3 regions of the Streptomyces sp. NPDC018045 genome follow, and region 2 is predicted to be linked to each of the others. Evidence: riboswitches for the same ligand, from Rfam matches in the RefSeq annotation. Region 2 holds a riboswitch; each other region holds the start of a gene.
The links. Region 2 has a riboswitch for cobalamin ahead of ACH4EB_RS02465 (HoxN/HupN/NixA family nickel/cobalt transporter). Riboswitches for the same ligand answer to the same signal wherever they lie in the genome.
Positions count from the first base shown of each region.

Region 1: linked by a shared signal. The riboswitch ahead of metE (5-methyltetrahydropteroyltriglutamate--homocysteine S-methyltransferase) and the one ahead of ACH4EB_RS02465 (HoxN/HupN/NixA family nickel/cobalt transporter) in region 2 are both predicted to bind cobalamin.
Region 3: linked by a shared signal. The riboswitch ahead of ACH4EB_RS04400 (CoA-acylating methylmalonate-semialdehyde dehydrogenase) and the one ahead of ACH4EB_RS02465 (HoxN/HupN/NixA family nickel/cobalt transporter) in region 2 are both predicted to bind cobalamin.

Region 1 is NZ_JBIRFL010000009.1:239,788-249,217, reverse strand. Features, by position in the region: gene ACH4EB_RS22470 (non-ribosomal peptide synthetase) at 1-231, opposite strand, end outside; gene ACH4EB_RS22465 (3-hydroxyacyl-CoA dehydrogenase NAD-binding domain-containing protein) at 228-1,403, opposite strand; gene ACH4EB_RS22460 (Coenzyme F420 hydrogenase/dehydrogenase, beta subunit C-terminal domain) at 1,416-2,648, opposite strand; gene ACH4EB_RS22455 (aminotransferase class III-fold pyridoxal phosphate-dependent enzyme) at 2,645-3,967, opposite strand; gene ACH4EB_RS22450 (3-phosphoshikimate 1-carboxyvinyltransferase) at 3,967-5,475, opposite strand; cobalamin riboswitch at 6,387-6,616, shown strand; gene metE (5-methyltetrahydropteroyltriglutamate--homocysteine S-methyltransferase) at 6,783-9,104, shown strand; gene ACH4EB_RS22440 (hypothetical protein) at 9,285-9,430, opposite strand, start outside.
Region 2 is NZ_JBIRFL010000001.1:585,813-595,242, reverse strand. Features, by position in the region: gene ACH4EB_RS02490 (hypothetical protein) at 1-373, opposite strand, end outside; tRNA gene ACH4EB_RS02485 (tRNA-Val) at 550-624, shown strand; gene ACH4EB_RS02480 (hypothetical protein) at 938-1,171, shown strand; gene ACH4EB_RS02475 (DoxX family protein) at 1,422-1,973, shown strand; gene ACH4EB_RS02470 (VOC family protein) at 2,427-2,927, shown strand; gene ACH4EB_RS02465 (HoxN/HupN/NixA family nickel/cobalt transporter) at 3,124-4,341, opposite strand; cobalamin riboswitch at 4,339-4,552, opposite strand; gene ACH4EB_RS02460 (ABC transporter substrate-binding protein) at 4,796-5,854, shown strand; gene ACH4EB_RS02455 (iron chelate uptake ABC transporter family permease subunit) at 5,854-7,176, shown strand; gene ACH4EB_RS02450 (ABC transporter ATP-binding protein) at 7,446-8,231, shown strand; gene ACH4EB_RS02445 (L-tyrosine/L-tryptophan isonitrile synthase family protein) at 8,363-9,421, opposite strand.
Region 3 is NZ_JBIRFL010000002.1:67,092-76,521, forward strand. Features, by position in the region: gene ACH4EB_RS04370 (acyl-CoA dehydrogenase family protein) at 1-859, shown strand, start outside; partial or broken gene ACH4EB_RS04375 (MmgE/PrpD family protein) at 934-1,152, opposite strand; gene ACH4EB_RS04380 (enoyl-CoA hydratase) at 1,318-2,163, opposite strand; gene mmsB (3-hydroxyisobutyrate dehydrogenase) at 2,160-3,128, opposite strand; gene ACH4EB_RS04390 (enoyl-CoA hydratase/isomerase family protein) at 3,125-4,237, opposite strand; gene ACH4EB_RS04395 (acyl-CoA dehydrogenase family protein) at 4,234-5,451, opposite strand; gene ACH4EB_RS04400 (CoA-acylating methylmalonate-semialdehyde dehydrogenase) at 5,457-6,956, opposite strand; cobalamin riboswitch at 7,162-7,348, opposite strand; gene ACH4EB_RS04405 (hypothetical protein) at 7,579-7,752, opposite strand; gene ACH4EB_RS04410 (DeoR/GlpR family DNA-binding transcription regulator) at 7,934-8,692, shown strand; gene ACH4EB_RS04415 (MFS transporter) at 8,867-9,430, shown strand, end outside.

The DNA of each region.
Region 1 (9,430 bases), on a different contig from region 2:
CCGGTCGCCCGGCCGCAGTCCGGCCGCGGCCAGCGAGGCGGCGACGCGGGCCGCGCGGTCGGCGGTCTCCCGGTAGGTCCAGCGCGCCTCGGGGGTGACCACGGCCGCCCGCCCCGGGTGGGCGGCGGCCTGTTCCAGGAAGCGGTGCACCAGGGTCCCGGCCTGCTCGGCGGGCGGGAACGGCCGGTGCCCGGTGGGCACTTCGGCGGGTGCTGCCGGCGTCGTGGTCATGGCGTGGTGCCCCCTTCCGGTGCGGCGGCCGGGCCGTGGGAGAAGAGGACGGCGGGGTGCGCGGGCCGCTCGCGCAGCCGCGCGTAGGCTTCGGCGGCCCGCTCCAGCGGAAGGCGCGGCAGCCCCATCAGGGCCGGGCGGATCGCGCCGGAGCCGATCAGGTCCAGCGCCCGTCGCAGGTTCTCGGTGACCGTGCCCTCGCCGTCCGGCGCCACGACCTCGGTGAGCCCGCGGGCGTACGAGGCGTCCCGGTACCCGGCTCCGCAGCGGGCCGCGTACCGGATGTCGAGGTTGCCCAGCTCCACGCTGAAGTCGATGTGTGCCGCGAACCGGCCCACCCCGACCAGCCTGGGGCGCCCCGGGGCCCGGCCCGCCCAGCGGGCCGCCGCCGCGACGGTGGCCCCGGCGTCCCCGGTGCCGCACAGGAAGACGCACCGGCCCCCGCGCGCTTCCTGCCCGGGGTCCGCTGCCCGCTCCGCGAAGAAGCGCTCCCCGTCGGCCGCGGCCAGTCCGAGCGCCGACGCCGTGCGCAGCCGCTCCGGGCGCAGGTCCAGCAGGGTGGTCGGCAGGCCCCGGGCCGCCGCGATCTGGGCGACCAACTGGCCGACCATTCCGGCGCCCACCACGGCCACCTCGTCCGCGGGTTCCAGCACGGCCCGGTCCACCGCGTGCACGGCGGTCGCCGCCAGCCCCGCCACCACCGCGTCCGCCAGGTCGAGGCCGGCCGGCACCCGGTGGCACAGCCGGTAGGGCACGGTGACCGCCTCGCTGTGCACGGCCTCGCCCCAGCCCATGGCGATCACCCGGTCGCCGGGCGCGAACCCGGGCGCCCGCGGGCCGACCGCGTCCACTTCCCCGGCCGAGCAGTACCCGAGGACGAAGCGCTCGCCGGTGCGTGCCGAGCGGTCCAGGTAGTGCAGTTCGGTGCCCGGGCTCACCAGGCTCCACGCGGCGCGCAGCCGTATCTCGCCGCGCCCCGGGGGCTGCCGCAGCACCTCTTCGACGACCGGGTCCGGGCTTCCGTGCGCCACCAACTGCCGTACGGGTAACGGGAGTACGGCGGCCGCTCCGGACACTGCGGACACGTCACCGAGCGGCGCCGCGGCCGCCCCGGACACCGCCGCACCGGCGGCCTCCGGCGCGATCCGCTCGAAAGACGTCTGGTCCGTCATCGCCCCGCCCCCTCATCGGCCCCTCGCCGCATGGTTTCCCTCCCGCTCGGGTGCCGCTATCCACCGCTCGTCCGGCACGATGTCCAGTTCCTCGCGGTGCCCCGGTATCGGCCCCAGCGGCACCGGCCGGCCCGACCGTTCGTAGGTGGCGCGCCGGTTGCGTTTGCGCTCCAGGCCGAGGTTGAGGCCCGCCAGGTCCACGGGTTCGTGGGTGAGCAGCCCGTGCTGCCGCCCGACGGCCACCGCCTCGGCACCGGCCCCGGTACGGATGAACACCCGGCCGTGCTTGGGCTGCCCCTCGCCGCTCACACTCGCGGCGAAGATGTTCGGGTCGCCGTCGCTGACGCTCACGTCGGCCAGCCCCGACATCCAGTCCCCGCAGGACAGGCAGCGGTGCGTCTTGTTGCCGGCGAAGTCCCGGACCGCCTGCCAGAACTCCACCTGGTGGTCCACGCCGTCTTGCGTACGGATCCCGATGTTGCCCGGGTACTCGCCCTCGCGGTACCGCAGCCGCACCACCGACTCCAGCGGCACGTGGGCGCGTTCACGGATCACCGCGGCGGTGCCCTCGGGGCGCGTACTGGAGGAGCACGCGGGCTCGACCAGCAGGACGACGTGGTCGCGTGCCCACCGTCCGGCCTCGGTGTCCATGGCCTGGAGCTTGCGCATCGCCTGAATATGACAGGCCACTCCGGACATGGCGACCCGGGCGTCGGGCTCCTCGGTCATCACCTGCCGTAACGCTCCCAGGTACGGAGCGAGTTGATAGGTGGACTGCGCGGTCTCCACCAGGTCGCCGGGGTCGCGTACCAGCGCGGGCGCCGCCCGCCAGGGCTGCTCGGCGTCCCGTCCCATGGAGAGCACCGCCGTCACGTCCAGCACCCGCATGGCCGTCTGGAGCAGCGCGGTGAGGCTGCCGCCGCTGGCGGACGCCTCGTACACCACGGGGTCCAGCGCATGTCCGGCGACCACCTCCTCGAAGACCCCGGTCCAGCGCTCGTCCGGGGTGCGGGTCCGGCCGAACAGCCGCTCCTCGGCGGCCGGGGTGCCGGGGTCGGCCCCCGGGCAGACGTCCAGGCAGTCGGTGCACTCCCCGCAGTCGGCGGCGGTCCAGGAGGCCACGGTGAGCACCGGGTCCAGCTCGTCGAAGCCGATCACCCCGGCCGGGCAGGCCAGCTCGCAGGCCCCGCACACGGTGCACAGTTGCGGCGCCAGCACGTCCTTTTCCAACTGCTGGAACGTCATGCGCGACCGCCGTTCGGGGTGGGGGTGGCGGGGGCGGCGTGGTGCCCGCCGTTCCGTGTGGCGTCCGGGACGGCCCCGGCCACCGCCGCCTCCAGCGCGTCGATCAGGAACCGGTAGCCGTCCTCGTCCAGCAGCGCCGGCGGCACGATCTTGACGGTGGCGCCCTCCGGTCCACCGCCGAACAGCAACAGCCGGCCGCGCAGCGCGCCGCCCGTGACGGCCCGCGCCCGTTCCGGGTCCGGTCGCCCGTCCCGTACGCAGTCGAAGGCCGCCAGCGCGCCGGTCGCCCGCACCGCCCGCATCCAGGAGTGCCCGGCGGCCAGTGCCGCCAGGTCGGCGCGCAAGCGTCTCCCCAACTCCCGTGCCCGGCCCGCCAGGTCCTCCCGTACGACGACGTCCAGGACGGCCCCGGCGGCGGCACAGGAGACCGGATGCCCCGAGAACGTGGAGGTCTGCACGCCCGGCGGCAACGCGTCGACCACCGCGCGCTCCCCCACCACGGCGCCGACCGGGAAGCCGTTGCCCAGCGTCTTGCCGAGCAGCGTCAGGTCCGGGCGCTCGGTCATCAGCTCGGCGGTGAACAGCCGCCCGGCGCGCCCCAGTCCGGTGTAGATCTCATCCAGTACGAGCAGCGCGCCCCGGGAGTGCGCCTGCCGGGCGATCTCGTCCAGCAGCCCCGGCGCCACATCCAGCACGCCCTCGGTCACCTGGACCGGCTCCAGCACCACGGCCGCGGTGCCGCCGCGCCGGTCGGCGGCGTCCAGCGCCGCGGACAGCCCCGCCGCGAACCGCGCCGCGTCGTCGGGCCCCGGTTCCCTGGGGTCGGGCAGCTCCGCGATGACGGCCGGCCCGCGGCCGTCCTCGTCCCCGAAGCCGCTGTAGGTCTTGAACTCCGCGCGCCAGGTGAGCGCCAGCGCCCCGGCCGTCTTGCCGTGGAAGCCGTAGCGGAAGCCGACCACGGCCCGGTGCCCGGTGGCCGCGCGGGCGATCTTCAGCGCGGACTCCACCGCCTCCGCGCCGGTCGTGGTGGGCAGCACTGCGGGCTCCGCGTACGGGGACAGCGCGCCGATCCGCTCGACCATCCGCCGGCGGGCGTCCGAACCCAGCTTGCAGCCGGTGTGCGCCAGGCGGCCGGCCTGAGCCGTCACGGCGGCGATGACGTCCGGGTGCTGATGCCCCAGGGTCGCCGCGCCGCTTCCCGCGGTCCCGTCGAACCAGGCGGTGCCGTCCTCGGCGTAGAGCCAGGGCCCGCTGCCGCCGCTGAAGGCCGGCCCCAGGGTGCTGCCCGTGGACCGCGCCTCGGTACTCGCCTCACTCATCATGCCTCGGGGTCCTTTGCGATCCGGGCGCCGACGGCCCGTTGCACATCGGCGAAGTCGGGAAATGACGTGCGGTGACAGGCGCCGCCGCGCACCGTGGTGCGCCCCGGCAGGCACCCCGCGAGCGTCGCGGCGGCCATGGCGATCCGGTGGTCCTCGAAGCCCGGCACCACACCGGCGCGCAGCGGCGCGCCGCCGTGCACCGTCAGCCCGTCCGCCGCCACCTCGATCCGGGCGCCGAAGGCTTCGGCCATCCGCGCCGTGGTCGTCAGCCGGTCCGTCTCCTTGAAGCGCAGTTCCTGCGCGCATCCGATCCACGATGTCCCGGGCAGCCGGGCCGCGACCAGGGCCAGCAGCGGCACCTCGTCGATCAGCGCGTGCAGCAGCCAGGGCTCGTCCACCCGCACGGACTCGACGGCGTCCAGCCCTCCCCGGACCACCACGGTCCCCACCGGCTCACCGGCCCGCGGGCGTCCCCCCTCGGTGCTTCCGGTCCCGCTTCCGTCCCCGCACTCGGGCGCGTCCCCGCGCCCGTGCTCGTACGCGTAGGAGATGTCCGCCCCGCCCCGCCGCAGCACCTCGAAGAATCCGGTCCGGGTCGGGTTCAGGCAGACGCCCGGCACCCGCAGCGTACCGCCGTCCCCCCACAGCAGATGCGCGGCCACGGGATACGCCGCGAGCGACGGATCGGCCGGTACGTCGATGCCTCCCGGCACCTGGAACGCCCGCCCGGCCCACACGAGTTCGCTGTCCCCCTCGTCCAGCTCACCGCCGAACGAAGCGAGCATCCGCTCGGTGTGGTCCCGCGAACGCACCGGGTGCCGTACGGTCCCGGGCAGGCCGGCGGCGGCCAAGGCCAGCAGTACCCCGGACCGTGCCTGCGCGCTCCCCACGCGTAACTCCACCGTCCTGCCGGGCCGGCACACCGGTCCCTTCACCCAGACGGGCAGGCAGCCGTCGTCCCCGAGATACGTGATGTCCGCGCCCAGTTCGGCCAGCGGGTCGACCAGCCAGTCCATCGGCCGGTGCCGCAGTACGTCGTCGCCGTCCACCACCGCCGGGGTGCCACTCCCCGCGAGTACGCCGATCAGCAGCCGGGCCGCGGCGCTCGACCCTCCGGTCTCCACGTACGGCACGCCCTCGGGCCACCGGGCGACATCCGGGTGCTCCCGTACCCGCTGCGGCACCGGTGCCGCACCGCGCCGCACGGTCAGCGTGGCGCCGTCCGCACCGGCCACGACCTCCACGCCCAGCGCGCGCATCGCCGGCAGCAACGCGCGTACGGCGCCGCCCACGTTGGCGTTGCGCACCGTCAGCACCTCGGGTGCTCCCGGAAGCAGGGCCGCGAGCAGGGCCCGGTGACTGACCGACTTGTCGCCCGGCACCCCGACGCTCAGCGCACCGGCACCGACGGCCGCCGCGGCCCGCCCGCCGTCCACCACCAGATCCGCCGATTCGGTACCCGGCTTGTCGAATGTCTTCCGGGTCCCTCTCCGGGCGTCAAGCACACCTTGCTCCTTGTTCCTGGACACCGGGTTCAAAGTCGCCCGGGACACCCGCCTTGCAGTCGGCATCACCATGACGGCACGGGGGATTCACCGCGTACGGCAACGTGAACGCCTCACCGACACCGCATCAAGAAGGGGAAAAACCCCTCGGTCAAAACCGCGGTCGCCGCGGCGGACCGGAATGTCCGGCAGATGCCGGGGACGGGGATTCGATGGTCAGGGCTCGATGGACAGGACTCAATTGACGGTCACCCCTCCCCGCGGTACGGCAAACCATGGGCAAGGCCCCCGTGGCGAGGCCGACTCAACCACCCGTACAGAGCAACTGTCAATGAATAGTTGACCACTTCATCAAGTCCCCCACACCCCCCGGCCCCCAAAGAAAACCATCCTTCCCCCACGCGCCCCACCGCAATCCCACCGCCACGCAAAAGGTTCCCGGAAACCCCTCGAACCCCGCTCCGCAGCCCGTCACCACCACCCACCTGACACCTCGCGCACCCTCTCCCCAGGCCACCACGCACCCACCACGACCGCGCCCGGCCACTCCCACCACCTCATCCACAAACTTCCCACCGGAAGCAACAGCGAGAAATACAGCGACCAATAAGCGGCACAGAAACACCCTCGGCGGCGGTGCCGACGACGCCTTTGCCGCATTCGCAGAACGGTGCGCCGCCCGGATGGCCGATGCAGCCATCCCGGAATCCCGCTTCAGCCGCGGTGAACTCACGATCGGGCGAGGCGCGCGACGAGGCAACGCCCCACCCGAATCGGCCCGGCAGGGTTTTCTGTTGCGGTGTGGCGGCGGAGGCACAAGGGCCGCCCGACCCGCCCCGCCGGCTCCCCTCGTGTCCCATCTCACGCGCCGCCACACGAACAGGTCTGTCCGTACGAGGGGTGAGGGACCTACTCTGTCCGGTGCAACTGGTTCGCCCTGTCCGCCAGGCAGGTGCGTCGCAAGAGGGAACCCGGTGGGAATCCGGGACTGCCCCGCAGCGGTGAGCGAGAACGACCGCCGTCATACGCACTGGATCCGGGCCGCGGATCCGGGAAGCGACGGCCAGTAGGTGCCCGCCGGACGAAGGTCCGGCAGGCGTGCCCGCGAGTCCGAAGACCTGCCCGTTGCCCGCGTGCGTCCATACGTGCGCGGACATTCCGGTGACCTCGAGGGCGGGTCGGCGTACACATCAGACGAGCACGCGTGCCGTTCGGCGGCGCCGGGTGGCCCGTCCGGTGCGTCATTCCTTCGCGTTCTCGTCCCGTCACCGGGACTCGGAGAAGAACACGTCCGCGAAGGAGATTCCGTGACAGCGAAGCCCGCAGCCGCGGCAGCACGGGCCACCGTGTACGGCTACCCCCGCCAGGGTCGCAACCGGGAACTGAAGAAGGCCGTCGAGGGGTACTGGAAGGGCCGCGTCAGCGCGGACGCGCTGACGGAGACCGCGAAGGACCTGCGCCGTTCGAACTGGCAACAGCTCGCCGACGCCGGCATCCACGAGGTACCGACCGGTGACTTCTCGTACTACGACCATGTGCTGGACACCAGCGTCATGGTCGGAGCGGTCCCGGAACGGCACCGCCCCGCCGTCGAGGCCGACGCCCTGGACGGCTACTTCGCGATGGCGCGCGGCACGCAGGACGTGGCGCCGCTGGAGATGACCAAGTGGTTCGACACCAACTACCACTATCTGGTACCGGAGTTGGGCCCTGACACGGTCTTCACCACCGACTCCGCCAAGCAGGTCGGCGAGGTGCGGGAGGCGCTCGCGCTCGGCCACGCGCCGCGCCCGGTCCTCGTCGGCCCGGTCACCTATCTCCTGCTGGCCAAGCCCGCCCCGGGTGTCGCCGCCGACTTCGATCCGCTGACCCTGCTGGACCGGCTCCTGCCCGTCTACGCGGAGGTCCTGGCCGACCTCCGTGCGGCCGGTGCCGCGTGGGTGCAGCTCGACGAGCCCGCCCTGGTGCAGGACCGCACCCCGGCCGAACTCAACGCCACCGAGCGCGCCTACCGCGTCCTCGGCGGCCTCGACGACCGCCCGAAGCTGCTGGTCGCCTCGTACTTCGACCAGCTCGGCGAGGCCCTGCCGGTGCTCGCCAAGAGCCCCGTCGACGGTCTCGCGCTGGACTTCACCGAGGCCGCCGCGGACAATCTGAACGCGCTCGCCGCCGTGGGCGGCCTGCCCGGCAAGCGGCTGGTCGCCGGTGTCGTCAACGGCCGCAACATCTGGCTCAACGACTACGAGAGGTCGCTGGGCACGCTCGGTACGCTGCTGGGCCTGGCCGACCGGGTCGACGTGGCGGCCTCCTGCTCCCTGCTGCACGTGCCGCTCGACGCCACCGCCGAGCGGGACATCGACCCGCAGGTCCTGCGCTGGCTCGCGTTCGCCCGGCAGAAGACCACCGAGATCGCCACGCTCGCCCGCGCACTCGCGCACGGCACCGACACGATCGCCGCCGAACTGGCCGCCAACCGAGCCGCCCTGGCGTCCCGCGCCGGTTCCGCGATCACCCACGACCCCGCCGTACGGGCCCGTACCGCCGCCGTCACCGACGCCGACGGCCGCCGCTCGGCGCCCTACGCGCAGCGGACCACCGCGCAGCGGGCCCACCTGGGCCTGCCCCTGCTGCCGACCACCACCATCGGCTCCTTCCCGCAGACCGCCGAACTGCGCACCGCCCGCGCGGATCTGCGCGCGGGACGCATCGACACGGCCGGGTACGAGGAGCGCATCGAGCACGAGATCCGCGAGGTGCTCTCCTTCCAGGAGCGGGCGGGCCTCGACGTCCTCGTCCACGGCGAGCCCGAACGCAACGACATGGTGCAGTACTTCGCGGAACAGCTCACCGGCTGCCTCGCCACACAGCACGGCTGGGTCCAGTCGTACGGCACGCGCTACGTCCGGCCGCCGGTCCTCGCGGGCGACATCTCACGGCCCGAGCCGATGACGGTGCGGTGGACGCGGTACGCGCAGTCGCTCACCGACCGGCCCGTCAAGGGGATGCTGACCGGCCCGGTCACCATGCTCGCCTGGTCCTTCGTCCGGGACGACCAGCCGCTCGGCGACACCGCCCGGCAGGTGGCGCTGGCCCTGCGGGACGAGGTCGCCGACCTGGAGGCGGCCGGCACCTCGGTCATCCAGGTGGACGAGCCGGCCCTGCGCGAGACACTGCCGCTGCGCGCCGCCGGCCATGCCGCCTACCTCGCCTGGGCCACCGCGGCGTTCCGCCTCACCACCAGCGGCGTACGGGACCGTACGCAGATCCACACGCACATGTGCTACGCCGAGTTCGGCGACATCGTCCGGGCCATCGACGACCTCGACGCCGACGTCATCAGCCTGGAGGCCGCCCGCTCCCACATGCAGGTGGCCCGGGAACTGGCCGAACACGGCTACCCGCGGGAGGCCGGGCCGGGCGTGTACGACATCCACTCGCCCCGGGTGCCGAGCGCCGAGGAGGCGGCGAGCCTGCTGCGCAAGGGTCTCGGAGCCATCCCGGCCGAGCGCCTGTGGGTCAATCCCGACTGCGGTCTGAAGACCCGCGGCTGGCCCGAGACCCGCGCTTCGCTGGAGAACCTCGTCGCCGCCGCCCGGACCGTCCGGGCGGAGCTGCCGCCCTCGGCCTGACCTGAGCCGGTGGCGGTGGCGGCGAGGACCTCGGCTCCTCCGCCGCCTCCGGTTCCGCACGGACGACCGGGGCTGAGGGGCCCCGGTGTGCCGCCGGGGTGAGGGCCCCGGCCGCAGAACGGGCGGGCGCGGAACGGAACTGAGGCTGCTCCGCGCCCGCCCGTGACGTCCTGAAGGCGGTCAGCTCTCCCCCGCGCTCTCCAGGACGATTTGCAGCTCGACCTCCTGGTCGCCCGAGACCGTGCCTTCCGTACGGACGGAGAACGCGCGCGTCAGCACGTCGCGCAGCCGGTCCACCGCCAGGTGGCTGCCCTGGAGGTCGGCGG
Region 2 (9,430 bases):
AGCCCTGGCTGACTTCGTCGATGCGCCGCCCGAAGTTCTCGTAGTCCTCCGCGGCACGTCTGGCCGCCGGAGATCTGTCGACCGCCGTGATCGTCTCTATGGAGATCCGGAGATCGCGCTGCGCCGTGTCCAGCTCGTAGAACGCCGCCGCCGCCGCATCCTTCGCGGCCTGCGCGTCCGCACGCTGGCTCTCCCCGCGCCCGAACCAGCGCCGCGTACCGCCACCCGCGAACGCGGCCGGCGCCGCGGCCGCCAGCAGGGGCAGCGGCAGCAGGAGCAGCGTCATCGTGTCCCGGAACGCGCCCCGTCGAGGGCGACGGCGTACTGCACGGCGCGCTCGCTGCTCGTGCGGCTGCGTGTGTGTCGCCGTCACATCCCTCTCCCGATCGCATCGCCCCAGGCCCGACTGCCATTCTCCCACCCAGTAGGAACGAACACAGCGGCCGGTTGGTTCGCGATCGCGGGGTCTGGTTCACCGGCCCCACGGTGAGGGGTGCGCCCTGGTTTGCGGTATCGCCCGGGGAGCAAGGTAGTCTGTCGGCTCAGCCAGGGCGCATAGCTCAGCGGTAGAGCGCTGCTCTTACAAAGCAGATGTCACAGGTTCAAATCCTGTTGTGCCCACCAGCGTGAAGGCCCCCCGTCGATCTTGACGGGGGGCCTTTGGTGTTTTTGGGGTTGGTGGGGCTGGAGGGGGGCCGGGCCGTGGACTGCCGGCCGGTGGGTGGGGCGGTGGTGTGGGGCGCGGGTTGGGGTGGTTGTGGGGTGGTCTGTTGTTGGTGCGGGGTTATCGGGGCCTGGTTGGTGTGGCCGATCTGTGTGGTCAACGCTGCCGATAGTGGCGTTGGTTCGGGGGGCTGTGCCGTTCCGGGAGGCGCGCGATGACGTCGTGGTGGGCGGTCGACATGCGTGGTGGTCGGTCCCGGTGCACGCTGAAAGCATGGCTGAGCATCCGCCGGTGATCGTGCACCCGCCCTCGTCGTCCGGGAGGCGGCGGGTCACCATCCACGGGCAGATCGTCGGGCTGGCGCACGGGCGCGGTGACGTCGCCGAGTTTCTGCGGCATGCGGGGCTGGCGCCGGATGCCGAGGACATCGACCTGGACGCGCCGGGGCTGGTCGAGTGGCGTGGGGGTGACAAGGACACGTGGACGGTTTCGGAAGGGGAGGGGTGAGGGGTGTGAAGGGGGCGGGGCGCGCGTGCGGTGGGGTGGGGTGCGGTCGGGGAGGGTAGGTATTGGGGTTACGCGCTGTGCGGGTCGGCATCCGGAGGGTGACGGTGTGCGGCGTGGGTTGTTGTTCAGCTTTCAAGTGGTGTGTATCGTCGAGGTGTGACTTGAAGTTTCAAGTACTTCCGGTGGCCGACGGCCGGTCCCCGTGCCGGGTCCGTCGGCCCAGGCAGACCAGACAGAAATGAGCACTCGCATGTCCTCCCCCCTCAGCCCCCTCCGTGACTACGGCAGCGGTGTCGACGACCGGCACGCCGCCACTCCGCACGCGTACGACGTCGGTCTGCTCGTGCTGCGGCTCGCGGTCGGTCTGATCATGGCCGCGCACGGTACGCAGAAGCTGTTCGGCTGGTTCAGTGGGGCCGGGCTGGACGGGACCGGGCAGTTCTTCACGGCCAGCGGTTACCCGGCAGGCAAGGCGATGGCCGTGGTGGCCGGCCTCAGTGAGACGCTCGGCGGCGTCGGGCTGGTGCTCGGGCTGCTGACGCCGTTGGCGGGCGCGGCGGTCGTCGGAACGATGGTGAACGCGCTGGCGGTGAAGTGGGGCGGTGGTTTCTTCGCGCCCGAGGGCGTGGAGTACGAGCTGCTGCTCACGGCGGGCGCGGGCGCCCTCGCGCTGACCGGGCCCGGCCGCTACGCGGTCGACCGGCTGCTCCCGGTGCTGCGTACGCACCGGCTCGCATATGGGGTGGCTGCCCTGGTGTTCGGCGTGGTCGCGGCGTTCGTGATTCTGCTGGTACGCGACTGAGGCTGAGCTGGGTGGAACTGGGTGAAGTGAGGCCGCGTGGGGGCGGTTGGCGTACGTGAGGCTGCGGGGGCGCGTGCGGTCATGTGAGCCGCGCGGGGCTATGTGCCGGTCTATGTGAGGCCACGTGAAACGGCGTGGCCCACGTGAAGCCGTGGGGGTCACTTGAAGCCGTGGGGGGCCCGTGAAGCCGCGTGGGCCCACATGACGCCGCATGGGCCCACGTGGGGTCGCACGGGGTCGAGTGAAGACACGTACGACCACGTGCAGGCACGTAGGTCCACGAGAGGTCGGCGAAGCGACGCCGAGCCGGCGGTCGGCGAAGCGACGTCGGGCCGGCTGCCGAGGAAAGCGACGTCGGGCCAGAGCCGGGGGAAACGTCCTCGGGCCGGGACCACGCGGACTTGAAGGAAGCGAAAGCGACGTGAGTGGAGAAGCGGAAGGTGAGGGGTTGACGTGGCGGTGCGGCGGCTGAATCACGCGGTGCTCTACGTACGGGACGTGGCGCGCGCTGTGGACTTCTACACGGAGGCGCTGGGGTTCCGGGTGGACAGCGAGATCCCGGGGAGGGCCGCGTTCCTCAGGGCCGAGGGGACCGCGAACGATCACGACCTCGGGCTGTTCGCGGTCGGCGCCGCGGCGCCCGGGCCGGAGCATGGGCGGGTGGGGCTCTACCACCTGGCCTGGGAGGTCGGCACCCTCGGCGAGCTGGCGGACGTGTCGGCGGACCTGGCGGAGCGGGGCGCGTTGGTCGGCGCCACCGATCACCTGGTGTCCAAGTCGGTGTACGCCAAGGATCCGGACGGCAACGAGTTCGAGGTCATGTGGCGGGTGCCGCGGGAGGACTGGCCGGGGCCGGACGAACCGGACCGGCTCCGTCCGCTCGACCTCGAAGCCGAGCTGGCGCGCTGGGGGCGGGACGTGAAGACGGGCGCGGCGGCCGGTTCCGCGACTTGAGGGGGAGGGGGCGCGGCGCCCGGGTCGGCGGTGCGAAGGGGAAGGTGGGCGCGGCGCCCGGGTCGGCAGCTTGAGAGCGGGGTACGCGTGGTCGGGTCGGCTCCGCGTCCCCGTAGGCCAAGCAGCCTTCCGATCCCGGCTCCGCGCCCCCGCACGCCAAGCGACCTACCGCCCCCCAGCCGCCGCGCCTCCTAGGTCAAGCGGCCTCCCGGCCCTCCGTCGCCCGGGCCGACCAGCGCTTTTCCACCCCGGCCAGCCGCCAGTACGCCAGGGCGGCCGCCCAGACGACCACGAACAGGCCGACGATGATGAAGCCCACGTTGTCCAGGTCGATCGACGAGATCCAGCCGGTGAGGCCGTCGGTGAGGCCCAGCTTCTCGTGCAGGACGGTGACCAGTTCGATGGTTCCGATGAAGAAGGCGACGGCGATCGACAGGCCGGTGATCGTGAGGTTGTAGTAGACCTTGCGTACCGGGTTCGAGAACGCCCACTGGTACGCGAAGTTCATGAACGTACCGTCCAGCGTGTCGAACAGGCTCATCCCCGCAGCGAAGAGCAGCGGCAGGACCAGGATCGCGTACCACGGCAGACCGGCCGCCGCGCCGCTGCCCGCCATCACCATCAGCGTCACCTCGGTCGCGGTGTCGAAGCCGAGGCCGAAGAGCAGGCCGAGCGGGTACATCTGGCCGGGCCGGGTGATGGAGCGGGTGAAGCGGCCCAGTACGCGGTTCATGAAGCCGCGGGAGTCGAGGTGCTGTTCCAGCTCCGTCTCGTCGTACCGGCCCTGCCGCATCGCGCGGAACACCCGCCAGATGCCCGCCAGCGCGACGAGGTTGAGGGCGGCGATGAGGTAGAGGAAGCCGCCGGAGACCGTGGTGCCCACGGTGCCGAGCACCTGGTGGGCGCTCGATCCGTCGTCGAGCAGGGTGCCGGCCAACTGTGCGCCGCCGGCGACCAGGGCCGCCATGGCGACGACCACGCTGGAGTGCCCGAGCGCGAACCAGAAGCCCACCGAGACCGGGCGCTTGCCGTCGGCCATCAGTTTGCGGGTGGTGTTGTCGATGGCGGCGATGTGGTCGGCGTCGAAGGCGTGCCGCATGCCGAGGGTGTACGCGGTGATGCCGAGGCCGACCCCGAAGACCTGCGAGCCCACGGTGTAGTGCTGCGGCACGACCAGCAGGAAGAGCACACCGAAGGCGACGACGTGCAGGGCGGCTATGACCGCCATCAGGCCCGCGGTCCGCACGGTGTCCTGGCGCCGCCAGCGAAACCCGGGCAGAAGGGGCGGGGAGGGGGAAGGCGAGGGGGACGACGTTGCGGCTGGGGGAGGGGTTGGCGGAGAAGTCGGGGACGGCGTAGGGGAATCGGCGGACAGGGGCATCCGGTGGTCACGCTCCAGCACCTCGTGGATCATTTCGTGAGATGCCGTGGCCGGTCTCCTGGCTGACGGGTGTACGCGCCCGCCCCTGCCTTCCCGGCCGCGGGCTGCGGCCAGTGGCTCCGTACGGGCGCCCGGCGCGTACGGAAAGGGGCGGGAACTTCCCGATCACAGTGGCGAGGGCCGCTCCGGTCTGGACCCGAAGGTCTTCACCGGTCTTCCCGACACCACGGCCCGGACACTCTAACGCCCGCTGGCCACATGGTCATGGTCATGATCGCTGGATGGTCATCGGACAGGGGCGTCGGACAAGGTCATCGGACCAACATGGCGGGAACCCGGGGCGCCGTCCGCTCGACTACCTGGTCCTGGGCCCGTATACGCGGGCCGTGGGCAGTCGAGAGGCAGGGAGAGCGGACGTATGCGTCCTCGCGTGGGTCTGGTGAAGTCGGTGACCGGAAAGCGATCGGTGACGACGGCGGCGTCAGTGGTGGTGCTGGCGGTGGCCGCGCTGGCCACTGGTTGCGGCAGTGGTGACGGGCGTACGGCTGCGGGCGGATCGGCCGGTTCGGGCGGCGCGGCGGGAGGCTTTCCCGTCACGGTTGCCGATTGCGACGGGCGGCGGACGACGTTCACCGAGGCGCCGCGGAAAATCGTCACGAGCAATGCGGCGAGCCTGGAAATGCTGCTCCGGCTGGGTGCGGGTGACCGGGTCATCGGTACCGGATTCCCGCCCGGAAAGGGCACGTTGCCGCCTGAACTCGATGCCCGCGCGCAGCGTGTCCCGGTGCTGGGGAAGACGGTGATTCCGAAGGAGAAGCTGCTCGGTTCCGGAGCCGACGTCTATATCGACACGTTCGCTTCCATGGGCACCATGGGTGGAGCGGCGACCGGGCCGACCGAGGAGGAATTCGCCGCGGCGGGCATCAAGCACGTCTATCTGGCGTCGACGGCGTGCGCGCCGCGCAAGAAGGTGCCGCAGCGGGATCTGTCGGCGGTGGAGGGCGACATTCAGCGGCTCGGGCAGGTCACGGGCACTTCGCAGCGTGCGACGCAACTGGTGAGGGAGATGCGGAAGAAGGTCTCCTCGGTACATGCGGCCCTCGCGGACGTGCCCGCGGCGAAGCGGCCGTCGTACTTCTTCTTCGATTTCGACGCGGGGACGAAACAGCCCGTCGCGGTCTGCAATCGCCAGGTGGCGAACGCGGTGTTGACCGAAGCCGGGGCGCGGAACGTCTTCGCGGACTGCGCGAGCGCTTTCAAGCCGGTGTCGTGGGAGGACGTGGTCGGCAAGGACCCGGACTGGATTCAACTCGGCGTACGGAACCGGGGCAGCGCCGCGGCCAACGAGAAGGCATTCGACGAGGCCGAGAGATTTCTCAAGGAGTTTCCGGCCACGGCGGGGCTGCGGGCGGTGAAGGACGGAAAATTCCTTCGGATCGGCTCGGAGCGGACGACCATCGCCGGGGTGGGCAATGCCGACACGGTACGGCAGATCGCGGAGACGCTCTACCCGGACCGGCTGGCCACGTCCGGGGCGGGCCGCTGATGGCGCCGTTCGGTGCTGAGCGGGCCGATCAGGTTGAGCGGGATGGGCGGGCCAAGTCGGCCGGACGGGCCGAGACGTCCGGACGGGCCGAGACGTCCGAGCGGGCCGAGCCGGCTGAGCGGGCCAAGTCGGCCGAGCGGTCCGAGTCAGCCGGGCGGGCCGAGGGGGCCGGGCAGGCCGGGCAGGCCGAGCGGGTCGAGGAGCGTAACGGGTCGGACCGTACGGCCCCGGACGCTGCCCCTACGGGAGCCGTAGGCGCGGCTCGTACCGTATGGCTCGCCATCGGTCTGCTGGTCGCGCTGCTCGGCGCGCTGACCGCGGCCGTCGCGCTCGGTGCCACCGACATCGCTCCGGCCGAGGTGTGGTCGGTGGTGTTCCGGCGGCTGGGCGGTGAGCCGCCCCGGCCGGGTACGGACGACCTGATCGTCTGGCAGCTACGCGTTCCGAGGGCGCTGCTCGCCGCGCTGGTCGGCGCGGGCCTCGGGCTCGTCGGTACGGCCACCCAGGCGCTGGTGCGCAACCCGCTGGCGGACCCGTACCTGCTGGGCATCTCCAACGGTGCGTCGCTCGGCGCGGTGGCCGCGATCGTGCTGGGCGCGGGCGCGATGGCGGGAACGGGCGGGGTGTTCGGCGCGGGCGGAACGTTCGGCCTGGGTGGGGGCGTGGGTCTGTCGCTGGCCGCCTTCACCGGGGCGCTCGCCTCGTTCGCGCTGGTGTGGACGCTGGCCCGCCGGGGCGGCGGCTTCGCGCCGCTGCGGCTGGTGCTGGCCGGGGTCGGCATCGGGCAGTTCCTGGCGGGGTTCACCAGCTATCTCGTCCTACAGGCCGGGGACGAGCAGCAGACGCGCGGCGTGCTGTTCTGGCTGATGGGCAGCCTCGGCGGCGCCACGTGGGGCACGCTCGTCCTGCCGGCGCTCGCCGTGCCGGCCGGGCTGCTGGTCCTCCAGGCGCGGGCCCGCGCGCTGAACGCGCTCACGATGGGGGACGAGACGGCGGCGAGCGTCGGCGTGGACGTCGTCCGGCTGCGCCGCACGCTGTTCGTGGTGACCAGCCTGCTCACCGGCGTCCTGGTGTCGGTGTCCGGGGCGGTCGCCTTCGTGGGGCTGATGGTGCCGCATCTGTGCAGGCTGATCGTGGGGGGCGACCACCGCAGGCTGCTGCCGCTGGCCGCGCTGACCGGGGCGCTCCTGCTGGTGGTGGTGGACATCGTGTGCCGTACCGCCATGGATACCCAGGAACTGCCCGTGGGCGTGGTGACGGCGCTGATCGGCGCGCCGGTGCTGCTGTACGTCCTGGACCGGCGGCTGGGGGGCGGGACGTGAGCGGGGGCGAGAGCGTCAGCGGGGAGGAGAACGGGGGCGGGGACGGGAATGGGGACGTGAGCGGGAGCGGGCCTACGGGTGTGGGCGCCGCGGCTGCCGTTACGGGCCCGGTGACGGACAGAGCTACGGATACGGCTACGGACACAGCTACGGAAATGGCTACGGACACAGCTACGGACACAGCTACGGAGACGGCGATGGACACGCCCACGGAGGCGACGATGGACACGCCGACGCGCATGGCTACGGACACGACCACGGGCCACGGTCTGCGGATCGACATCGAGGATCTGCGGGTGTCCTACGCCGGCCGGTGTGTGGTGGCCGGGGTGCGTCTGATGGCGGCGCCGGGCGAGATCGCGGGGGTGGTCGGTCCGAACGGCAGCGGCAAGTCCACGGTGCTGCGTACGGTCTACCGGCATCTGCGCCCGGAAGCGGGCCGGGTGCTGCTCGCGGGGGAGGACATCCGGGCCATGCCGCCGACGCGCACCGCCCGGCACATCGCCGCCCTGCCCCAGGAACGCGGCGGCGACTTCGAACTCACCGTCCACGAGGTGGTGGCGATGGGCCGCACCCCGTACAAGCGGGCATTCGCGGGCGACGACCGCGCCGACCGGGAGACGGTGGCCCGCGCCCTGGCCGACGTGGGGCTGGCGGAGCACGGCGGGCGGCGGTTCTCGGCGCTCTCCGGCGGGGAGCGGCAGCGGGCCCTGCTCGCCCGCGCTTTCGCCCAGGCCCCGGACGTCCTCGTACTGGACGAGCCGACGAACCACCTGGACGTACGGCACCAGGTCGAGCTGCTGGCCCTGCTGCGCGGCCGGGCCTGTACAACGCTCGTCTCGCTGCACGACCTGAACGCGGCGGCCGTGGTCTGCGACCGGCTCCACGTGCTCTCCGAGGGGACGGTGGTGGCGTCCGGCGCGCCGCGCGACGTTCTGACGCCGGAGCTGCTGGCCGAGGTTTTCGGGGTGCGGGCGGCGGTGGTCGACCACCCGCTGACGGGGGACCCGCTGATCGCCGTCGATCAGCGCGGGGCCGTTGGCGCTGGTGGTTGAGCCGGTGCCGTTAGGCGGGTCGGTGCCGGTAGCTGATCCGGTGCCGGCCGCCCGGCCGTGTAGTCGTGGTGGCCGGAGGGGCTCCCGTACGCGTGGCGGTCCGATCGGCTTCCGTGCACGAGGCGATCCGATCAGTCTTCGCGCACGTAGTGGCTGGGGTGGCCGTCCCGGTGGACGAGCCGCCCGCGCTGTGCCGCGTCCGCCGCGCGCATCAGTCGTACACCGCCGTCCGCGTCCCGCAGTACGCACGCGTGCCAGGGCGTCATCCACACGTCGGGTGCGTCGAGCAGCCGGATGCCGAACTTCGCCGCGCCGCGCGGCTGCGGGTGGATGGACAGCCGTACGGCGTCCGGATGGTGCTCGGCGATCAGCGCGCCCCAGGCGCGGCTTCGCTGGATGACCCTGTAGGCGCGGCTGCGGCAGGCACGTTGCAGGGCGGAGCGGGTGCCCTCGAATCCGGTGCTGTCCTCGAAGAGGAAGCGGGTGATGCCGCGATAGAGGCGCAGTGTTTCGCCATCGCTGTCACCCTCGCCACGGCTATCGCTGTCGCGACCGCCGTGGCCGCTGCGCATGCCGTCGTTGGCGGCCGCTCCGCGGGTTTCGGCGCGCAGGGAGTCCAGGGACGGGGCGTAGCGGCGGTGCACCTCCGCGCGTTTGACGTCGCAGGGCAGGTCTCCGTAGACGTCCCGGAGGTCGAAGGTGCTGAGGTGGGACAGCCCGGCCGTACGGATCATGGCGCGCAGCGCGTCGTTGTACGCGTCGACGTGCGCGTCCGGCACGCCGATCACATCGCTGAAGACGTGCCCGTCCGAGCAGATGACGAGCCGCGCGCCCGGCGCGTACCGCTCGCCTATCGCGGCGCAGAGGCCGTCGAGGAAGCGCAGCGCGAGGCGTTCGCCTTCGTCGGGGAGGTGGCCGATGACCTTGGCGGGGTTGGGGGACTTGCAGGGAAAGCCGGGGAGCGTGAGACGGATGGGGCGGCGGGCGGCCACCAGGCGCCGCACCTGCTGAAGTTGGTGGGGGAAGTGGGCGGGAGTGGGGTCCTGGTGGTCGTAGGCGCTGTGTGGTGTCTCCAGCGTGCGGCGGTGGGGGAGGAGGAGGGCGAGGATGTCGTTGGCTATGGCGGTGGAAGGGTCGGCAGCCGCGTCGCTCGGGTTCATGTCCGTCGTCGAGTCGGTCGCCTGTCTCATCGGTCTCGT
Region 3 (9,430 bases), on a different contig from region 2:
GATTCTCCAGTCCGGTTCGGCCGCCCAGCGGGACCGCTGGCTGCCGGAGGTGGTCGCGGGCCGCGCGGTGGCCGCCTTCGCGCTCAGCGAGCCGGACGCGGGCTCCGACGCCGCCGCGCTCGCCCTCGCCGCCGCACCGGACGGCCCGCCGGGCGCCGGCCGCTGGCGGCTCACCGGCGAGAAGTGCTGGATCTCCAACGCGCCCGAGGCCGACTTCGCCACCGTCTTCGCCCGCACCGGCGGGGCGGGCGCCCGCGGCATCACCGCTTTCCTCGTGCCCGCCGACCGCCCCGGCGTGTCCGGCACCCCGCTGGACATGCTCAGCCCGCACCCGATCGGCACCCTGGCCTTCGACGGCGTCCCGGTCACCCGCGACGACGTGGTGGGCGAGGTGGACGGCGGCTTCGGCGTCGCGATGCGCACCCTCAACCTCTTCCGCCCGAGCGTCGGCGCCTTCGCGGTGGGCATGGCCCAGGCCGCCCTGGACGCCGCCCTCGCCCACACCGCGGACCGCACCGCGTTCGGCGGCCCGCTCAAGGACCTCCAGTCCGTCTCCCACCAGCTCGCCGAGACCGCCACCCGGATCGAGGCCGCCCGCCTCCTGGTCTACGCCGCCGCGGCCGCGTACGACACCGGCGCCCCCGACATCGCCAAACGCTCCGCGATGGCCAAACTCCTGGCCACCGAGACCGCCCAGCACGCCGTGGACACGGCCGTCCAGCTCCACGGCGCCCGCGCCCTGCGCCGCGGCCACCTCCTGGAACACCTCTACCGCGAGGTCCGCGCGCCGCGCATCTACGAGGGGGCGACGGAGGTCCAGCGGTCGATCATCGCCAAGGAGCTGTACCGGGAGGCGTGACGGGCGACCGCCCCGCGGGCGGGAGGGGGGAGTCGACGACGGCCGAGTCGAAGGCCGTGTACTGCTCGTGGCCGGGCCTGGCAGCGGGCGACGGCGACCGGGCGGCGGCGCAGCGAGGCCATGGCCACCGCGGTGTTGCCGACGCCCCGGTCGGCCGCCGTCGCCGCCGCGTCCGGGGCGAGGTCCGGGGAGTCCTGGGTGCCGGTGGCGACGGCCGCCGGCTTCCAGGCGAGCTGCTCCTCGCGCGGCAGCCGGGCGGCGCTGGGGTGGACACGTACCTGATGGCCGATCAGGGCTCCTCGGAGGCGGTGCGTGGCGCGGTGTCCTGTGCTGTCGATCCTGCCCCGCCGGGCGCCCGGCCGCTACCGGCGAGAGGGACGGCCGCCCCGCCGTCACCCCGGACCGGCGCCCGCCTGCGCCGTGTCCGGTGACCGACGGCCGGTGCGGCCCGCCCCCTGCTAACGGTGGGTGAACTCCGGCGCCCGCTTCTCCACGAACGCCGTCATGCCCTCCTTCTGGTCCGCGGTGGCGAACACCGCGTGGAACAGGCGGCGTTCGAAGCGGACGCCCTCGGCGAGGGTGGTCTCGAAGGCCCGGTTGACGGCCTCCTTGGCCATCATCGCGACCGGCGCGGACATCGCCGCCACCTGCCCGGCCACGGCAGCGGCCTCGGTCAGCAGATCGGCCGCCGGCACCACCCGCGAGACCAGCCCGGCCCGCTCGGCCTCCGCCGCGTCCATGGTGCGGCCGGTCAGGCACAGCTCCATCGCTTTGGCCTTGCCGACGGCGCGGGTCAGCCGCTGGGAGCCGCCGATGCCCGGGATGACGCCCAGCTTGATCTCCGGCTGGCCGAAGACGGCGGTGTCGGCGGCGAGCAGGATGTCGCAGAGCATCGCCAGCTCGCAGCCGCCGCCCAGCGCGTGCCCGGCCACCGCCGCGACCGTCGGCGTGCGCAGTGCGCCCAGCCGGTCCCAGGCGGTGAACCAGTCGCTGAGGTACATGTCCACGGATGACTGCGGCCGCATCTCCTTGATGTCGGCCCCGGCCGCGAACGCCCTCGCCGAGCCGGTGATGACGATGCAGCCGACCCCCGGGTCGCGGTCCAGTTCCTCGGCCGCCGTCACGACCTCGGTCATCACCCGGAGGTTGAGGGCGTTGAGCGCCTCGGGGCGGTTGAGGGTGAGGGTGGCGGTACGGCCGGTGCGCTCCACGAGGATCGTCTCGTACGGCCGCGTACGGCCGTCCGCGCGCGGGGCGGTCCCGGGGTGCGGGGTGGTGTCGGTGTGCGGGGTGGTGTCGGTCATGCGGGGGTCCCGTTCTGTTCGGTGGCCGGTGCTTGCGGCGTGCCGCCGGACCGCTGCCTGATCGTCCGGATGATCCCGGAGAAGTCCTCCGCCGCGCCGTCGCCCTCGGCGAACGCCGCGTACAACGCGGCCGCGCGCAGGCCGAGTTCCGCGTCCACACCGGCGGAGCGGACCGCGTTGGCGGCCAGGCCCAGGTCCTTGGCCATCAGCGGCGCCGCGAAGCCCGGCCGGTAGCCGTGGTCGGCGGGGCTGCCCGGCACCGGGCCGGGCACCGGGCAGTTGACGCTCAGCGCCCAGCACTGTCCGCTGGCCGTGGACGCCACGTCGTACAGGGCCTGGTGGGACAGGCCCAGGCGCTCGCCGAGGACGAACGCCTCGCTGACCCCGATCATCGATATGCCCAGGATCATGTTGTTGCAGATCTTCGCGGCCTGCCCGGCGCCCGCCGCGCCGCAGTGCACCGCCTTCTGGCCCATCACCGCGAACAGCGGCTCGGCCCGCGCGAACTCCGTCGCGTCGCCGCCCGCCATGAACGTCAGCGTGCCCGCCCCGGCCCCGACCACGCCGCCCGAGACCGGGGCGTCCAGGGCCTGGTGGCCGGCGCGTACGGCGGCCTCGTGGGCGGCGCGGGCGTCGGCCACGTCGATGGTCGAGCAGTCGATGAACAGGGTGCCGGGCCGGGCCGCCGCGAGCAGGCCCCCGTCCTCGTACAGGGCGAGGACGTGCTGCCCGGCGGGCAACATGGTGATCACCACGTCCGCGTCCGCCACCACCTCGGTCGCCGAACCGGCGGGCTCGACACCGGCCTCGGCGGCCGCCGCCAGCGCCTTCGGCGCGAGGTCGAAGCCGGCCACCCGGTACCCGGCCCGGACCAGGTTGGCGGCCATCGGCCCGCCCATGTTCCCGAGCCCGACGAACCCGACCGGGCCGGCCCCGCCGTTCCCGTTCCCCGTCGCCGCGCTCACCAGGGCACCTCCTGCGTACCGGCACCGTCGGCGAGCCCCAGGTCCCGGTCGCCGAGCGGTGCGAAGAACCGGGCCACGTCCTCGTCCGTGACCTCGGCGAGGGTGGCGGGGGACCAGCGCGGTGCGCGGTCCTTGTCGATCACCTGCGCGCGGATGCCCTCGACCAGGTCCGGCGAGGCCAGCGCCGCGCACGAGACGCGGTACTCCTGGTCCAGGACCCGCTCCAGCGGCCCCAGACCGCGGGCCCGGCGCAGCGCCGCCAGGGTGACCTTCAGCGAGGTGGGGGACTTGGCGAGGATCGTCTCGGCGGCCTCCTTGGCCTCCGGGACGCCGCTGCCGAGCAGCCGGTCCACGATCTCCTCGACGGTGCCGGCGGCGTAGCAGTGGTCGATCCACTCCCGCCGGTCCGCCAGTTCGCCCTCGGGCGCTTCCCGCACGTACCGGGGCAGCACCTCGGGCGCCGGGCCGGCGGCCAGGTCCGCGGCCAGCCGCTCGACCAGCTCCGACGGGACGAAGTGGTCGGCGAGCCCGCACAGCAGCGCGTCCCCGGCCCGCACCGGCGCCCCGGTCAGCGCCAGGTGCGTGCCCACCTCCCCGGGCGCGAGCGCCAGCAGATACGTACCGCCGACGTCCGGCACGAAGCCGATGCCGGTCTCGGGCATGGCGACCTTGGACCGCTCGGTGACGATCCGCACGCTGCCGTGCGCCGAGACGCCGACGCCGCCGCCCATCACGATGCCGTCCATGACGGCCACGTACGGCTTGGGGTAGCGCGCGATACGGGCGTTGAGCCGGTACTCGTCGCGCCAGAACGCGGCGGACGCGGCGCCGCCGCCGGACCGCGCGTCCTCATGGATGGCGCGGATGTCGCCGCCCGCGCACAGCCCGCGCTCACCCGCGCCGGTGATCACGACGGTCTCCACCGCGGGGTCGTGCGCCCACGCGGCCAGGGCCGCGTCGATCCGGCGCACCATGCCGTGGTCGAGGGCGTTGAGGGCCTGGGGCCGGTTGAGGGTCAGGTAAGCGGCCCGGCCTTCGGTCCGCAGCAGTACGGAGCTGTCGCGGGCGGCGTCCGGTGCCGAGCCGTCGCGTACGGGGTCGCCGGTCATCGGGTCGCTCCCGCCCCGGCCCCGGCGCGGGAGCCGCGGGCCGCCGCCCCGGTCAGCCCGCGGGCCACGATCACACGCATGATCTCGTTCGTCCCTTCCAGGATCTGGTGCACCCGAAGATCGCGGACGATCTTCTCCATGCCGTACTCACTCAGGTAGCCATAGCCGCCGTGCAGTTGCAGCGCACGGTCGGCCACGGAGTAGCCCGTGTCGGTGGCGAACCGTTTGGCCATCGCGCACAACTGCGGCGCCTGCGGATCGGCCCGGTCCAGAGCCTCGGCCGCCTGGCGCACCAGCGCGCGGGCGGCGGCCAGCTCCGTCGCCATGTCGGCGAGCCGGAACTGGAGCGCCTGCGCGTCCAGCAGCCGCCCCCCGAACGCCTCCCGGTCCGCCAGGTACGCCTGCGCCGCGTGCAGGGCGCTCTGCCCGCCGCCGAGGGAGCAGGCGGCGATGCCGAGCCGGCCGCCGTTGAGGCCGCTCATCGCGATGCGGAAGCCGTCGCCCTCGGCGCCGAGCCGCCGGTCCGCGGGGACGCGGACCTCGTCCAGGATCACCTGCCGGGTGGGCTGCGCGTTCCAGCCCATCTTCTTCTCGTTGGCGCCGAACGACAGGCCCGGGTCGTCCCGCTCGACGACGAACGCCGAGATGCCGCCCGGCCCTTCCTCGCCGGTACGGGCCATCACCACGTACACCTGCGCGGCCCCCGCACCGGAGATGAACTGTTTCACGCCGGTGAGCACATAGGCGTCGCCGTCCCGCACCGCCCGCGTGCGCAGCGCGGCCGCGTCGGACCCGGCGCCCGGCTCGGTCAGGCAGTAGCTGCCCAGATCCGCCATCGCGCACAGGCCGGGAAGCCAGCGGGCGCGCTGGGCGTCGTCGCCGTACCGGTCGATCATCCAGGCGACCATGTTGTGGATGGAGAGGTAGCCCGCGATGGACGGGCAGGCGGTGGCCAGCACTTCGAGGACCAGCACACCGTCCGCGCGGCCGAGCGCGGAGCCGCCGTGCTCCTCCCGTACGTAGATCCCGCCGAGCCCGAGTCCGGCGGCCTTGCGCAGCACGTCCACGGGGAAGTGCTTGTCCTGGTCCCAGGCCACGGCGTGCGGCGCGATGTGCTCCTGTGCGAAATCCAGTGTCGTCTCGGCGATGGCGAGCTGATCCGCGGTGAGCGAGGTCAGCGAGGCGGCCGTGGTGGCGGTGGTCATGACGCTCATCGTCCTCAGCCCATCGTCGGGATCGTGAAGCTCGCGCCCTCCTTGACCCCGGAGGGCCAGCGCGAGGTGACGGTCTTGGTACGGGTGTAGAAGCGGACCGCGTCCGGGCCGTGCTGGTTCAGGTCGCCGAAGCCGGACCGCTTCCAGCCGCCGAAGGTGTGGTACGCGACCGGTACCGGGATCGGCACGTTCACGCCGACCATGCCGGTGTTCACCCGGCGGCTGAAGTCCCGCGCGGTGTCCCCGTCGCGGGTGAAGACGGCCACGCCGTTGCCGTACGGGTGCTCCGTGGGCAGCCGCAGCGCCTCCTCGTAGTCCGCCGCCCGCACCACCGACAGGACCGGGCCGAAGATCTCCTCCTGATAGATCCGCATGTCCGGGGTGACCCGGTCGAACAGCGACGCGCCCGCGAAGAAGCCGTCCTCGTGGCCCGGCAGGCTGAAGCCCCGGCCGTCCACGACGAGTTCCGCGCCCTCCGTGACCCCGAGGTCGACATAGGCCCGGACCCGGTCCAGCGCGTCACGGCTGACCAGCGGTCCGAAGTCCGCGTGCGGGTCGTCGGAGCGGCCGATGCGCAGCGTGCCGATCCGCTCCTTGAGCCGGGCCACCAGCGCGTCGGCGGTCTCCTCGCCCACCGGTACGGCGACCGAGACCGCCATGCACCGCTCGCCCGCCGATCCGTACCCGGCACCGACCAGCGCGTCCACCGCCTGGTCGAGGTCGGCGTCCGGCATCACGATCAGGTGGTTCTTGGCCCCGCCGAAGCACTGGGCGCGCTTGCCGTGCGCGGCCGCCGTCGCGTAGATGTGTGCCGCGACGGGCGTGGAGCCCACAAAGCCGAGCGCCTCGACGCGCGGGTCCTCCAGCAGCGTGTCCACCGACTCCTTGCCGCCGTGGACGACGTTGAGGACGCCCGGCGGCAGCCCCGCCTCCAGGAACAGCTCGGCGAGCCGCGACGGCACGGACGGCGCCCGCTCGGACGGCTTCAGCACGAACGCGTTGCCACAGGCGATGGCCGGCGCGAGCTTCCACAGGGGAATCATCGCCGGGAAGTTGAACGGGGTGATGCCGGCCACCACGCCGATGGGACGGCGCAGCGAGTGCACATCGATGCCGGTCCCGGCGTTGTCGGTGAACTCGCCCTTGAGCAGGTGCGGAATCCCGGCGGCGAACTCCACCACCTCCAGGCCGCGCTGGAGGTCGCCGTGCGCGTCCGCGACCGTCTTGCCGTGCTCGCTCGACAGCAGCCGCGCCAGCGCGTCCCGCTCGCCCTCGACCAGGTGCAGGAACCTGAGCAGCACCCGCGCGCGCCGCTGCGGATTCCACTCGCCCCACTCCGGCTGGGCGGCCTCGGCGTCGGCGACGGCGGCCGTCGTCTCGGCCCGGTCCGCGAGCGGGACGCGGGCCTGCACCGTGCCGGTGTTCGGGTCGTACACATCGCCGTACGCACCCGATGTTCCCGGTGTGTGCTTGCCGCCGATGAAATGGGTCAGTTCTCGGACCATGGGGGGCCTGCTCTCGTCAGGTGAGATCCGGGGATGGCACGGCCGGGCCCACGGGCGGCGCGGATGACGCGCGGACCGTGGCGGGGCCGTGGGACGCGAAAGGCGCGAAACCGTCAGCGCGCGGGCGGTGCCGCGGGCCGGACCGGATCACCTGGGCTGTGGGTACGCACCGGTGCCATGCGTGTCTGCTCCATCCTCGTGGACAACACGGAACAACACCCGCGGCCGGTATCCTGGCTTCCGGATCATCGCGCGCCGCCCGCCTTCCCGACTCACCTGCGTCAGTGGCGTGTTGCTCGGCGTCGCACTTCCCGGTCACAGTGGCGGGACCACGCCGGACTCACACCGGCTTCCCTGCACCGCGGGCCTTCGCCACGAACATATAGTTGGACGTCCTAGTAAGTCCAGGGGTGCTGGAGATCTTGCGGGTGGCGGGGCTGCCGGGGCGCGGGGCGGGGCGGGGGCAGGGGCGCCACCCGTACGGCGGGGACGGGCCTCGTGCGGGCAGGCCCCGACGGCCCTTCCGGCCGGCCCCGATGATCCGCAGACCGCGCTGGAGGATCTCCAGCGGCCGCACGGTGGCCGGCGCCTTGCTGTGCGTCCCGAGCGCTTCGGCGGTCTCTCACCCATATTGCGCGCCGTTCCGGTCACCCCGGTCGTCAGGCCGCCGCAGGACCCAGTGGCTTTCCCGGAAGGCGTCGCCGAGGACTCCCGCCGTCTCCCCCAGCCGGGCGCAGGCGGCGGGGGACTGCTGCCGGGCGATCGCGCCGAACATGTCGAAGAGCACCGCGGTCATGACATCACCTCGAAGAAAGCCGCTACGTTCCGGGCCCGTACTCACAAAATGCGCGTTTGAGTGCACACTCGGCATGGGGCATGGGTGTATCTCACCCGCCGGCGCCCTGACAGGGCGCGGAGCCCAACGGAGGGGCGGGGAGGAAGTCGCAGCGGGCGTGTTGATGTGCTACATCAGCGACATGAATGTCTCCGAACGCCACCGGTTCATCCTGGCCCTGCTGGCCGAGCGCAACCGGGTCTCCGTGGCCGAACTCGCCCGCTCCACCGAGACGTCGGAGATGACCATCCGCCGGGACCTGGAACTCCTGGAGTCCCGGGGCGCCCTGCGCCGGGTGCACGGCGGCGCGGTGACCGCCCTGCTCAGCGGGGTCGAGCCACCGTACGCGGTGCGGTCCATGGTGGGCGGCGAGACCAAGGCGAAGCTGGCCGACGTGGTCGTGCGGATGCTCAACGACGGGGAGACCGTCGCGCTGGACACCGGCACCACGGCGGTGGCCGTCGCCCACGCCATGGCGGGCCGCCGGCTGACCGTCACCCCGCTGTCCCTGCACGCGACCATGCCGCTCGCCGAACACGAGGGCATCCGCCTGCTGCTCCCCGGCGGCCAGGTCCGGCCGGGGGAGCTGTCCTTCTACGGGGAGGCGGCGCTGCGCACCTTCGAGGACCTGCGCTACGACACCTTCATCCTGGGCTCCTGCGGGGTGGACGCGGCCAGTGGGGCCACCGCCTACAGCCTGGACGACGTGCACGTGAAGCGGGTCGCCGCGCGGGCGGCGCGGCGCATCATCCTGGTGGCCACCGCGGAGAAGCTGGGACGGGTGGCGCTCGGCCGGATCTGCTCGGTCGAACAGCTCGACGTGGTGGTGACCGACGCGGCGCAGGGCACGCCGGTGGTCGAGGAGATGCGCGCGGCGGGCGTGAACATCGTGCACGTGTGACCCTGCGGGCCGCGGGTGCTCGCTCCCCAACCACGTTCCACAGGCGCGCAGTTGCGTATCGGCCGCGGTGCGCGGCTGCCGTCCGGACACCTCTGTCGCCAGCCCGCCCCGGAAGGTGCCGGAAGCCCTTCCAAGCCTTACGCACACATCTTTTGTGCGTTATGGTCAGCCGCGATGAGTGAATCGACTGCCTCCATCACCGGGTCGCCGCCGTCGCGGCGCTTGCGTACGGCGCGCGCCTGCACCTTCGTGGCTTTCGCGCTCAACGGTTTCGTCATGGGGATGTGGATCGTGCACATCCCCGCGATCGAGCACCGGGTCGGCATCAGCCATGCCGTCCTGGGCTGGCTGCTGCTCTTCCTGGGCGCCGGCGCCTTCGCGGGCATGCAGCTCTGCGGGGCGTCGGCCGACCGGTTCGGCAGTCGCGCCATCGTGCTGGCCGGCGGCGCCCTGTGCAGTGCCACGGTCTTCCTGCCCGGCGTGGCCGACTCGCCGTGGACCCTGGCGGCGGCCCTCCTGGCCCTCGGCTTCGGCAACGGCTGCCTGGACGTCAGCATGAACACCCAGGCTGTTCAGGTCGAGCGCGGTTACGGCCGCCCCGTGATGTCGGCCTTTCACGCGGTGTTCTCGGTCGGCGGCGTCATCGCCGCGCTGATCGGCGCCCGCACCCTGAGCTGGGGCTGGCGGCCCTCCCTCACCCTCGCTGCCGTGGCGGTGGCCGGCGTACTGATCACCCTC